3 regions of the Mesorhizobium sp. B1-1-7 genome follow, and region 1 is predicted to be linked to each of the others. Evidence: predicted binding sites of a transcription regulator. Region 1 holds the regulator's gene; each other region holds the start of a gene.
The links. Region 1 encodes PhoB, which activates phosphate uptake and scavenging genes when phosphate is short. Its sites were predicted from a motif close to TGTCATNNANCTGTCAT; they were not measured.
Positions count from the first base shown of each region.

Region 2: a site for PhoB is predicted at 1,815-1,831, ahead of phnF (phosphonate metabolism transcriptional regulator PhnF). Genes of this name have one in related genera too.
Region 3: a site for PhoB is predicted at 2,134-2,150, ahead of ppk2 (polyphosphate kinase 2). Genes of this name have one in related genera too.

Region 1 covers NZ_VFWQ01000010.1:252,060-255,335, reverse strand. Annotated here, with positions in the region: gene pstB (phosphate ABC transporter ATP-binding protein PstB) at 1-393, shown strand, start outside; gene phoU (phosphate signaling complex protein PhoU) at 417-1,124, shown strand; gene phoB (phosphate regulon transcriptional regulator PhoB) at 1,141-1,830, shown strand; gene FJ978_RS19215 (ROK family protein) at 2,149-3,276, opposite strand, start outside.
Region 2 covers NZ_VFWQ01000003.1:429,094-432,369, forward strand. Annotated here, with positions in the region: gene FJ978_RS06845 (zinc-binding alcohol dehydrogenase family protein) at 1-681, shown strand, start outside; gene phnF (phosphonate metabolism transcriptional regulator PhnF) at 1,023-1,772, opposite strand; gene phnG (phosphonate C-P lyase system protein PhnG) at 1,911-2,372, shown strand; gene phnH (phosphonate C-P lyase system protein PhnH) at 2,372-2,983, shown strand; gene FJ978_RS06865 (carbon-phosphorus lyase complex subunit PhnI) at 2,985-3,276, shown strand, end outside.
Region 3 covers NZ_VFWQ01000004.1:79,312-82,587, forward strand. Annotated here, with positions in the region: gene hemB (porphobilinogen synthase) at 1-56, shown strand, start outside; gene FJ978_RS07525 (dihydrofolate reductase family protein) at 271-918, shown strand; gene ppk2 (polyphosphate kinase 2) at 1,106-2,026, opposite strand; gene FJ978_RS07535 (aldo/keto reductase) at 2,308-3,276, shown strand, end outside.

The DNA of each region.
Region 1 (3,276 bases):
GGCCGCGTCGAACAGGCGCTGAAGCGCGCAGCACTCTGGACCGAGGTCAAGGACAAGCTCAATGCCAGCGGCCTCAGCCTTTCGGGCGGCCAGCAGCAGCGGCTCTGCATTGCCCGTACCGTGGCGGTGAAGCCGGAAGTCATCCTGCTCGACGAGCCGGCCTCGGCGCTCGATCCGCTGTCGACCGCCAAGATCGAGGAGCTGATCGACGAATTGCAGGCCGACTACACGATCGTCATCGTCACCCACAACATGCAGCAGGCGGCGCGCGTATCGAAGCAGACGGCCTTCATGTATCTGGGCGAACTGGTCGAGTTCGACAAGACGGAGAAGATCTTCACGTCGCCCCGCGAGAAGCGGACGCAGGACTACATCACCGGCCGCTTCGGCTGATCACGCATACGAGGACCAGGATCATGGCCGAACACACGGTTGCAGCCTTCGATGAAGATCTCGGACAGATCAGCAGGCTGATCAGCGACATGGGCGACCTCGCCGGCTCGATGGTCGGCGGTGCCACCAAGGCGCTGCTGAACTCCGACAATGCGCTCGCCCAACGCGTCGTCTCCGATGACGCGATCATGGATGCGCGCCAGCGCGAGCTGGACGACCGCGCCATCACGCTGATCGCCAAGCGCCAGCCGATGGCCGACGATCTGCGCCATGTCGTCGGCTCGATCCGCATGGCCGGCGATCTCGAACGCATCGGCGACCTTGCCAAGAACATCGCCAAGCGCGTCGGCACGGTCGGGCTCTCCGCCACGCCGCGCGACCTGTCGCACTCCATCGACGCGATGGCGCAGCTGGTGCTGATCCAGGTTCAAGGTGTCATCGAGGAATATGCGGCGCGTGATGCCGCGGCACTGGCGAAGCTGCGCGCCGACGACGAGCGTATCGACGTGAAATACACCTCGGTGTTCCGCGAACTGCTGACCTACATGATGGAAGATCCGCGCAACATCACCGCCTGCACGCATCTTCTGTTCTGTGCCAAGAACCTCGAACGCATCGGCGACCACGTGACCAACATCGCCGAGAATGCGTATTATGTGCTGACCGGCACGCAGCTGCCCGCCAATCGCCCGAAGCAGGACGAAACCGCGATGTCGGCGCCGGCGGCATAGCAGGGGTGACCAGCCGATGATCGCGCCACGCATCATGGTGGTGGAGGATGAGGAGCCGCTAGGGGTGCTGCTCCGCTACAATCTGGAATCGGAAGGCTACCAGGTCGAGGTGGTGACGCGCGGCGACGAGGCGGAGATCCGCCTGCAGGAGAACGTGCCCGACCTTCTGGTGCTCGACTGGATGGTGCCGGCGGTGTCCGGCATCGAACTCTGCCGGCGCCTGCGAATGCGGCCCGAGACCGAGCGGCTGCCGATCATCATGCTGACCGCGCGGGGCGAAGAAAGCGACCGCGTGCGTGGGCTCTCCACGGGCGCCGACGACTATCTGGTCAAGCCGTTCTCGACGCCGGAGTTCATGGCCCGCGTCAAGGCGCTGCTGCGCCGCGCCAAGCCTGAAGTGCTGTCCAGCGTGCTCAAGGTCGGCGATATCGTGCTCGACCGCGAATCGCACCGCGTCTACCGCAAGAAGAGCGAGATCCGGCTCGGGCCGACCGAGTTCCGCCTGCTCGAATTCATGATGCGCCATCCCGGCCGCGTGTTCTCGCGCAGCCAGCTGCTCGACAATGTCTGGGGCGAGACGATCTACATCGACGAGCGCACCGTCGACGTGCATGTCGGCCGGCTGCGCAAGGCGGTCAACAATGGCCGCATGCCGGATGTGATTCGCACCATTCGCGGGGCAGGGTACGCCATCCGCGAAGATTAGGTTCTTCGGCGCGGAAGGTTAGACAGTCGGATTTCGTGCTTAAGCCGGATCGCTTTACCTTGGCGATTCGCGAAAACGTCCATTGCTTCGTCATCCACGGGCGGAGCAAGAAGCGAAGCGACGCGGCATAGACCCGAGGATCCATGCCGCGACTTCGAAGCGTTGCCTCGGTGCGGAATTCTGCTCCGCTGCACTCCGTGGCCAAGGTCGCGGCATGGATTCCAGGGTCTCCGCGACGGAGCTTCGCTCCTGCTCCGCCCAGGGATGACGAAGTCGTGAGGCTTTGTCCAACCCACGGATGTTACGATGGCTTCGATTTCACGCCACGTTCTTCCCAGCCGCGCCTGCTCTCGCCTGCACGCCCGGCGCGAATATTTCCTGATCGACGAAGGTCAGAGCGCGCATGGCGCAGCCTTCGCGGATCAGCGGCAGTTCGTTAGGCTCGGTGTCGAAGGAGATCGATTTCGAGTGCTGGCCGCCGGCGGTCTGTGCAATCGCCTCGCGCAAGGCCGGCTCGATCAGGTCGAAGGCGGCGGCGCTGACGCCGACCATGGCGACCGGGGCGGGATCGATCAGCGCGAACAGGCTGCCCAGGCCATAGCCCAGCGCCTCGCCGGCCTTGCGATAGGCCTGGCGCTCCGGCCCGTCCTTGTCGCGCGCCGAAGCCGCCAGCGCCCGCATGTCGGCGTCGCTGACGTCGATCGGTTCGGTGTCCTCGCCAAGCTGTCTCGCGTTGCGCCAGATGGCGTAGTTGCCGGCATAGGCCTCGACGCAGCCGCGCCGTCCGCAGCGGCAGAGCGCGCCGCCTGGGCGGTGGATCATGTGGCCGAACTCGCCGCCCGAGGAATGGGTGCCGGTGAACAGTTCGCCCTTCAGCACCAGGCCCATGCCGATGCCATGCGACAGCAGAATGGCGATGAAGTCGTCGCGGTAGCGCTCGGGATCGCGCCAGCGCAGCGCCACCGCCATCATGTTGCAGTCGTTTTCCATGGTGGCGGGGATGCCGAACTCGGCTTCGAATATGTCGGCGAAGGCGATGTCGGTCTGCGGCGTGATCGGCGACCACAGCATGGCTCGCGCCTCGGTGTCGGTGATGCCCTGGACCGCCAGCGCGATGCGGGCGACGCTGCGGATGTCGATGTCGGGGTCCTCGAGGCGCCGCCTTACGATTGCCGTGCATTCGCCGATCAGCGCCTCGCGCGACATGGTCAGCGTGTCCAGCCGGCGCTGTTCCTCCGATATCACCTGGCCGGCATAGTCGATGACGGCGACCGACAGGAAATTCAGCGACAGCACCACGGTCATCACCGCCGCCGCCTCGGGGTTGAGGGTGAGGCCGACCTGCGGCCTACCGCGTTTTAGCGAGCCGGCCTCGCTCGGCTTGCCCTCGGTCAGGACGCCTTCGCCGATCAGGTCGGAGGAGATCGCCGAGATGGTCGAGTGGCT
Region 2 (3,276 bases), on a different contig from region 1:
GACGGTGCCATGTGCGAACATATTCTTGTCCCGGCCCAAAATCTCTACCCGGCGGACGGCCTGTCGCTGGCGGACGCCGCCGCCGTCGAATTCCTGGCCATCGGGGCGCATGCCGTGCGCCGCTCGCGCGCCGATCCCGATGCCCGCACGCTGGTCATCGGCGCCGGCCCGATCGGCCTCGGCACCGCCATCTTCGCCCGCATCGCCGGGCTCGACGTGACGCTGCTCGACATGAGCACCGAGAGACTTGCCTTCGCCGCAACAGAACTCGGCTTCAAGACCCTCGACGGCTCGCGCGGCGCGGTGCCCGATCTGGTCAGGGACGCGACATCAGGCGAAGGTTTCGACGTCGTCTTCGACGCCACCGGCAACACCCGGTCGGTGCAGTCGGCCTTCGCCCATGTCGCCCATGGCGGCTCGCTGGTGCTGGTCAGCGTCGTCAAGGACGACATCGTCTTTTCCGACCCCGAATTCCACAAGCGCGAGATGACGCTGATCGGCAGCCGCAATGCCTTGCGCGCCGACTTCGACCATGTCGCCGCCTCGATCCGCAACGGCGCCGTGCCATTGGCCAAGCTCGTCACCCACCGCACCCCGCTGGCCGACACGCCGCGCGATCTCGCCCGCTGGGCGCATGAGAAATCCGGCCTGATCAAGGCGGTGATCGAGATCGGGTCATAACTTGGCCGGCGGTGAACCCGGCCCGAATTGACGACGCCCCTGCGCAGGTCGACCCCCACTCCGTCTCGGCTTCGCCGAGCCACCTCTCCCCCGATCGACGGGGTAGAGGAAGGGTGCGAGCCTATTGCAGCCACGCTCCTCAACCAGACCCCGTCCTTCTCCGGCCGCCGCCGGGCTCCCTTCCTCTCCCTCCGGAGGGGGGAGAGGTGGCGCTGCGAAGCAGCGACGGAGTGGGGGAAGCCGGTCCTCAAATGCGCCGCCGCTGACAAGTGACCGCGATCGAGTTGGGCTGATGTCAGCGTGAGCCAGATAATCACGATCTCTTATAAGGCCGGCAATCCCTACAGCGCCGACAGCTTCAACTCCACCCGCTCTGCCGAGAAGCGCGTCTCGGAAAACTGGATCGGCTGGCCGTCAGGCGTGACGTTGATGGCGGCCGTGACCAGCACGATGGCGCCCGGCTGCAGGCCGAGATCGGCAAGGTCGCCCGCATCGGCATGGCGTGCCGACAGCACGGTTGAGTGCCGGAGATAATCGTCGATGCCGAAACGCGCCAGCGACGCGGTGATCGAGCCCGTCTGCGCCATGGCCTTGTCGATGCCGGCAAAGCGTCTGGCATCGAACCAGCTGGCCGCGCGCGACACCGGCCGGCCATCCGCTTCGCCGCGCGTCTCCAGCCTTATCACCTCGGCACCCTTGGCCAGGCCAAGACCCTCGGCGACGCGCTGGCTGGCCGGCTCGACCGAGGAATCCAGCAGCACGGTGTGCCGCTCCGACGTCTGCCCTTGCAGGCCTGTCGAGAAGCGGGTGCGCGCGCCGATCGGATAGGACAGCCGCTTGCGCGACAGCACGAAAGTGCCGCGTCCCTGCTCGGCTCGCAAAACCCCTTCCTGGACGAGGGCTGATATGGCGCTGCGCACCGTATGACGGTTGACGCCATAGCGCTCGGCCAGCGCCACCTCCGGCGGCAGTGCGGCATTCTCCGCGAAATCGCCTGTCGCGATCGCGTGCAGGATCTTGTCGGCGATCTGCCGCCACAGTGAAACGCCGCTGCGCCGCTCGATGCTGTCAGCCGCTATCTGCCCGATCATGACTTGCCCCACCCCAGCTTCTGTCGCCCCAACCGTCATGGCTGTCACGCACCCGTCATGGACTCGCGCTAGGTAATATGTATAATTTGTATAGTTGTCTATATCAATAGACAAATTTGGCAGAGAGGAATGCTGCTGATGCGAGGACAGGAAGCCCGCGACCAGGCGGGGCGCAAAGCCGCCATGGCAACGCTGGCGCAATCCAGTGGCGACGACATCGTCCGGCTCTGGAATGAGGCCGGGCTGCCTTCGGAGGCTGAATTGCTGCGTGGCCCCGAGACCGGGCTGGTGACGCTGCGCGGCCGCATCGGTGGTGGCGGCGCGCCTTTCAATGTCGGTGAGGCAACCGTCACCCGTGCCACCGTCCGCCTGCCCTCGGGACAGGTTGGGCATTGCTATGCGCTTGGCCGCGACAAGCAGAAGGCGAAGCTGGGGGCAATAGCCGACGCGCTGTGGCAGGACCCTGCCCGCCGCGCCGAGGTCGAGACCCGCCTGATTGCGCCTCTGCAATCCGCCTTGGCCACCTCCCAGGAGAAACGCCGCGCCGAGACGGCGGCAACAAAGGTGGACTTCTTCACCATGGTTCGCGGAGAAGATTGATGGAGATCGCAGCGCAATCGATTGAAGGCGGTTTCGCCGATCCGGTCTTCAACGCCCAAGCGGTGTTCCGCGCGATCATGGACGCCATGGCGCGGCCGGGCAGCGTTCAGCCCTTGCCGGTCCTGGCCCGCCCGCCGGCACCGCTCTTGGCAACAGCCGGCGCCATCGCGCTGGCGCTCTGCGACAACGACACGCCGCTCTGGCTCGACCCCGCCCTGCACGCCTCCGCCGCGATCGGCTCCTGGCTCGGCTTCCACACCGGCGCGCCGATGGCCAACACACCAGCCGACGCGCATTTCGCCTTCGTCGCCACACCCGCCGAAATGATGGCGCTCGACGGCTTTTCGCAGGGCACCCAGGATTATCCCGACCGCTCGACCACACTGATCCTGCAGGTTGGCGATCTCGTGTCGGGCACCCCGCTGTTGCTTGAAGGCCCCGGCATCGAAACCAGTACCACCATCGCGCCGGCGCAGATGCCGCGTCATTTCGTCGAGCAATGGAAGCAGAATATCAAGCGCTTTCCACGCGGCGTCGACATCATCCTCGCCACGTCAGGCGGCATAGCCTGCCTGCCGCGCACGACGCGCATCAAGACGATGGAGGCCTAGGATGTATGTCGCGGTAAAAGGCGGCGAGGCCGCAATTGCCAACGCCCACAGCCTGCTTGCCGATCGCCGGCGCGGCGACCGTTCAGTGCCCGCGCTGCGCCTCGACCAGATCGTCGAGCAGTTGGCGCTCGGCGTCGACCGGGTGATGAGCGAGGGTTCGCTCTACGACCGCGAACTCGCCGCACTCGCCATCGTCCAGGCGCGCGGCGACATGATCGAGGCGATCTTCCTGGTGCGCGCCTACCGCACCACGCTGCCGCGCTTCGGCTACTCGAAGCCGATCGACACCGACG
Region 3 (3,276 bases), on a different contig from region 1:
GCGACGGCATCCTGACCTACTTCGCGCCAGAGGTGGCGACGATGCTGAAGGGGTAGGTTCTCGCCCTCCCCCGGCCAGTCAGCGACTTGGTCGTCCCCTGGAACGGCATCCGCGACTTCCATAAGGAACTTACAGGCAAGGACTTCCCGCTACATGGCGGAGAGGTCCGAGTACGTGTTTTTTCACCGCAGAAATACCACTTGCAATTCGCAATCGGTTTGCTACAAAGAAACCACTTGCAAAATACAACTGGTTCTCGAGGAGGTTTTCATGTCCAAGCTGCGTGTCAATGCTTTCACCCTATCGCTCGACGGCTATGGCGCCGGTCCCGACCAGGATCTGCAAAATCCGCTCGGCGTCGGTGGGGAATCCTTGCACAAGTGGTTTGTCGACACCCGCACCTTCCGCAAGATGGTGCTCGGAGAAGATGGCGGCGCCTCCGATATCAACGAGGCGTTCGCGGCGCGCAGCTTCGAGAATGTCGGCGCGTGGATCCTCGGGCGAAACATGTTCGGACCGATCCGCGGCGAATGGCCCGACGAGATCTGGAAGGGCTGGTGGGGCGACAACCCGCCCTACCATGTGCCGGTTTTCGTGCTGACACACTTCAAGCGAGCGCCGATCACGATGGAGGGCGGCACCACTTTCCACTTCGTCACCGACGGCATCCATTCGGCGCTCGAGCAGGCAAGGTCGGCGGCTGGCGGCAAGGATGTGCGGGTCGGCGGCGGTGTCTCGACCATCCGGCAATATCTCCAGGAAAAACTTATCGACACCATGCACCTGGCGATCTCGCCGATGCTGCTGGGAACAGGCGAGAACCTCTTCGCGGGCCTGGATATGGTGAAGCTTGGCTATCGGTGCACGGAGCAGGTGGCGACAGCGCTTGCCACGCATGTGACCATCGATCGAGCGTAGTTTGGCGAAACCCTTGGCGGCAGGCCCCTTTCTCCCCGTCACTATACGGGGAGAAATGCCCGGCAGGGCAATGAGGGGCGGCGCTGGCGATGGAAGATTGCGCTACCGGCCAATTGATCAAGGTTGGCGCCGCCCCTCATCCCCCGGCACCTTCTCCCCGTATGGTGACGGGGAGAAGGAAGAACCCTCAATACTTCTCCGGCACGTACAGTTCGCGTGGCAGAACCTGGCGTTCGTATTCCGGGTTGAAGACGCGCTCGGGCAGCGTGATCTCCTCGTGCGGCACCTCTTCATACGGCAGTTGTTTCAACAGATGATCGATGCAGTTCAGCCGTGCGCGCTTCTTGTCGTTGCCTTCGACGATGAACCAGGGCGCCTCGGGAATGTTGGTGCGGGCGAAGGTTTCTTCCTTGGCCTTGGTGTACTGTTCCCAGCGCACGCGCGACTGCAGGTCCATCGGTGACAGCTTCCACTGCTTCATCGGATCGTGGATGCGCATCAGGAAGCGCATCTGCTGTTCCTCGTCGGTGATCGAGAACCAGTATTTGACCACGGTGATGCCCGAGCGCACCAGCATGCGCTCGAACTCCGGCACGTCGTGGAAGAACTCCTCGACCTGCTCCGGTCCGGCAAAACCCATCACCCGTTCGACGCCGGAACGGTTGTACCAGGAGCGGTCGAACAGCACGATCTCGCCACCGGCTGGCAGATGCGGGACGTAGCGCTGGAAATACCATTGCGATTTCTCGCGCTCGGTCGGCGCCGGCAGTGCCACGACGCGGCAGATGCGCGGATTGAGCCGCTGGGTGATGCGCTTGATGACGCCGCCCTTGCCGGCGGAGTCGCGGCCCTCGAAGATCACCACCAGCTTCTTCCTGTGATAGGCGACCCATGACTGCAGCTTGATCAGCTCCGACTGCAAGGTGATCAGGTCGCGGAAATATTGCATGCGGTCGATCGAAGGCGGATGCGAGTTCTTGTAGATCTTGGCGATCTCCATCGACAGCGCCGGTTCCGACATTTCGAGCTCATAGTCTTCGTCGAGCGTGTCGGCGAGCTCGGCTTCGAGCCAGTCTTTTGCAGGGGAATTCTGTCTTAGCTCGGTCATATCAGTTGCTCCGCGTGCAAGCCTGTCGGTTTATGTCCCGGCGCCCCAACCCTGCTGGCCCGCGGCCTGGAACGGAACACCTTAGCCGAATTCAATATAGGCCGGCAGTGACGGTTTTATTGCAGCCCGAGCACGATCGCCGGCGCTGCAAATTCCGCGAGATATGATCGATCGTCGTCCCGGCATGGCGACAAACCGGGCGAATTGTCCTACAAATCCCCGATCGCATTCCGGGCTGCCCTTTCGCGCCGCCCCAATTCAACACAATCGCGAGGATTGACATGGAATACCGTACTCTCGGCCGTTCCGGCCTGAAGGTTTCGACACTGACCATGGGCACCATGACCTTCGGCGGCGCCGGCCCGTTCGCCGCTGTCGGCAACAGCGATCTCGCCGAAGCCAAACGGATGATCGACATGTGCATCGATGCCGGCATCAATCTTCTCGACACCGCCAATGTCTATTCGAACGGCATCTCGGAAGAGATCATTGGCGAAGCACTCGGCGGCAAGCGCAAGAACGACGTGCTGATCGCCTCCAAGGCGAGGATGCGGATCGGCAAAGGGCCCAACGACGAAGGCCTGTCGCGCTATCACCTGATCCGCGAATGCGAGAGGAGCCTGAAGCGGCTCAAGACCGATGTCATCGACATCTATTTCCTGCACGAATGGGACGGCCTGACCCCACTTGAGGAAACCATCGCCGCGCTCGACACCTTGGTCGGCCAGGGCAAGATCCGCTATGTCGGCTGCTCCAACTACTCCGGCTGGCAGGTGATGAAGGGGCTCGCCGTCAGCGACAGCCATCACCAGCCGCGCTTTGTCACTCAGCAGATCCACTACACGCTGGAGGCGCGCGAGGCAGAGTATGAATTGCTGCCGATCTCTGTCGACCAGGGGCTCGGCGTGCTGGTGTGGAGCCCGCTTGCCGGCGGATTGCTGTCCGGCAAATACCGCCGCGACAGCCCCACCGCCCGGCAGCTCGCCGGCTGGTCCGAGCCGCCGATCCGGGACGAGGACCGGCTTTGGCGGATCGTCGACGTGCTGGTCGAAATCGGCAAGGCCCGGGGCGTTTCCGCGGCGCAGGTGGCGCTTGCCTGGCTGCTCGGCCGCCCCGCCGTCTCCTCCCTGGTGATCGGCGCCCGCAACGATGCCCAGCTCAAGGACAATCTCGCAGCCGCCGCCCTGGAACTCAGTGCCGACGAACGCCAGCGCCTCGACGCGGTCAGCCGGCCGCCTTTGCTCTATCCC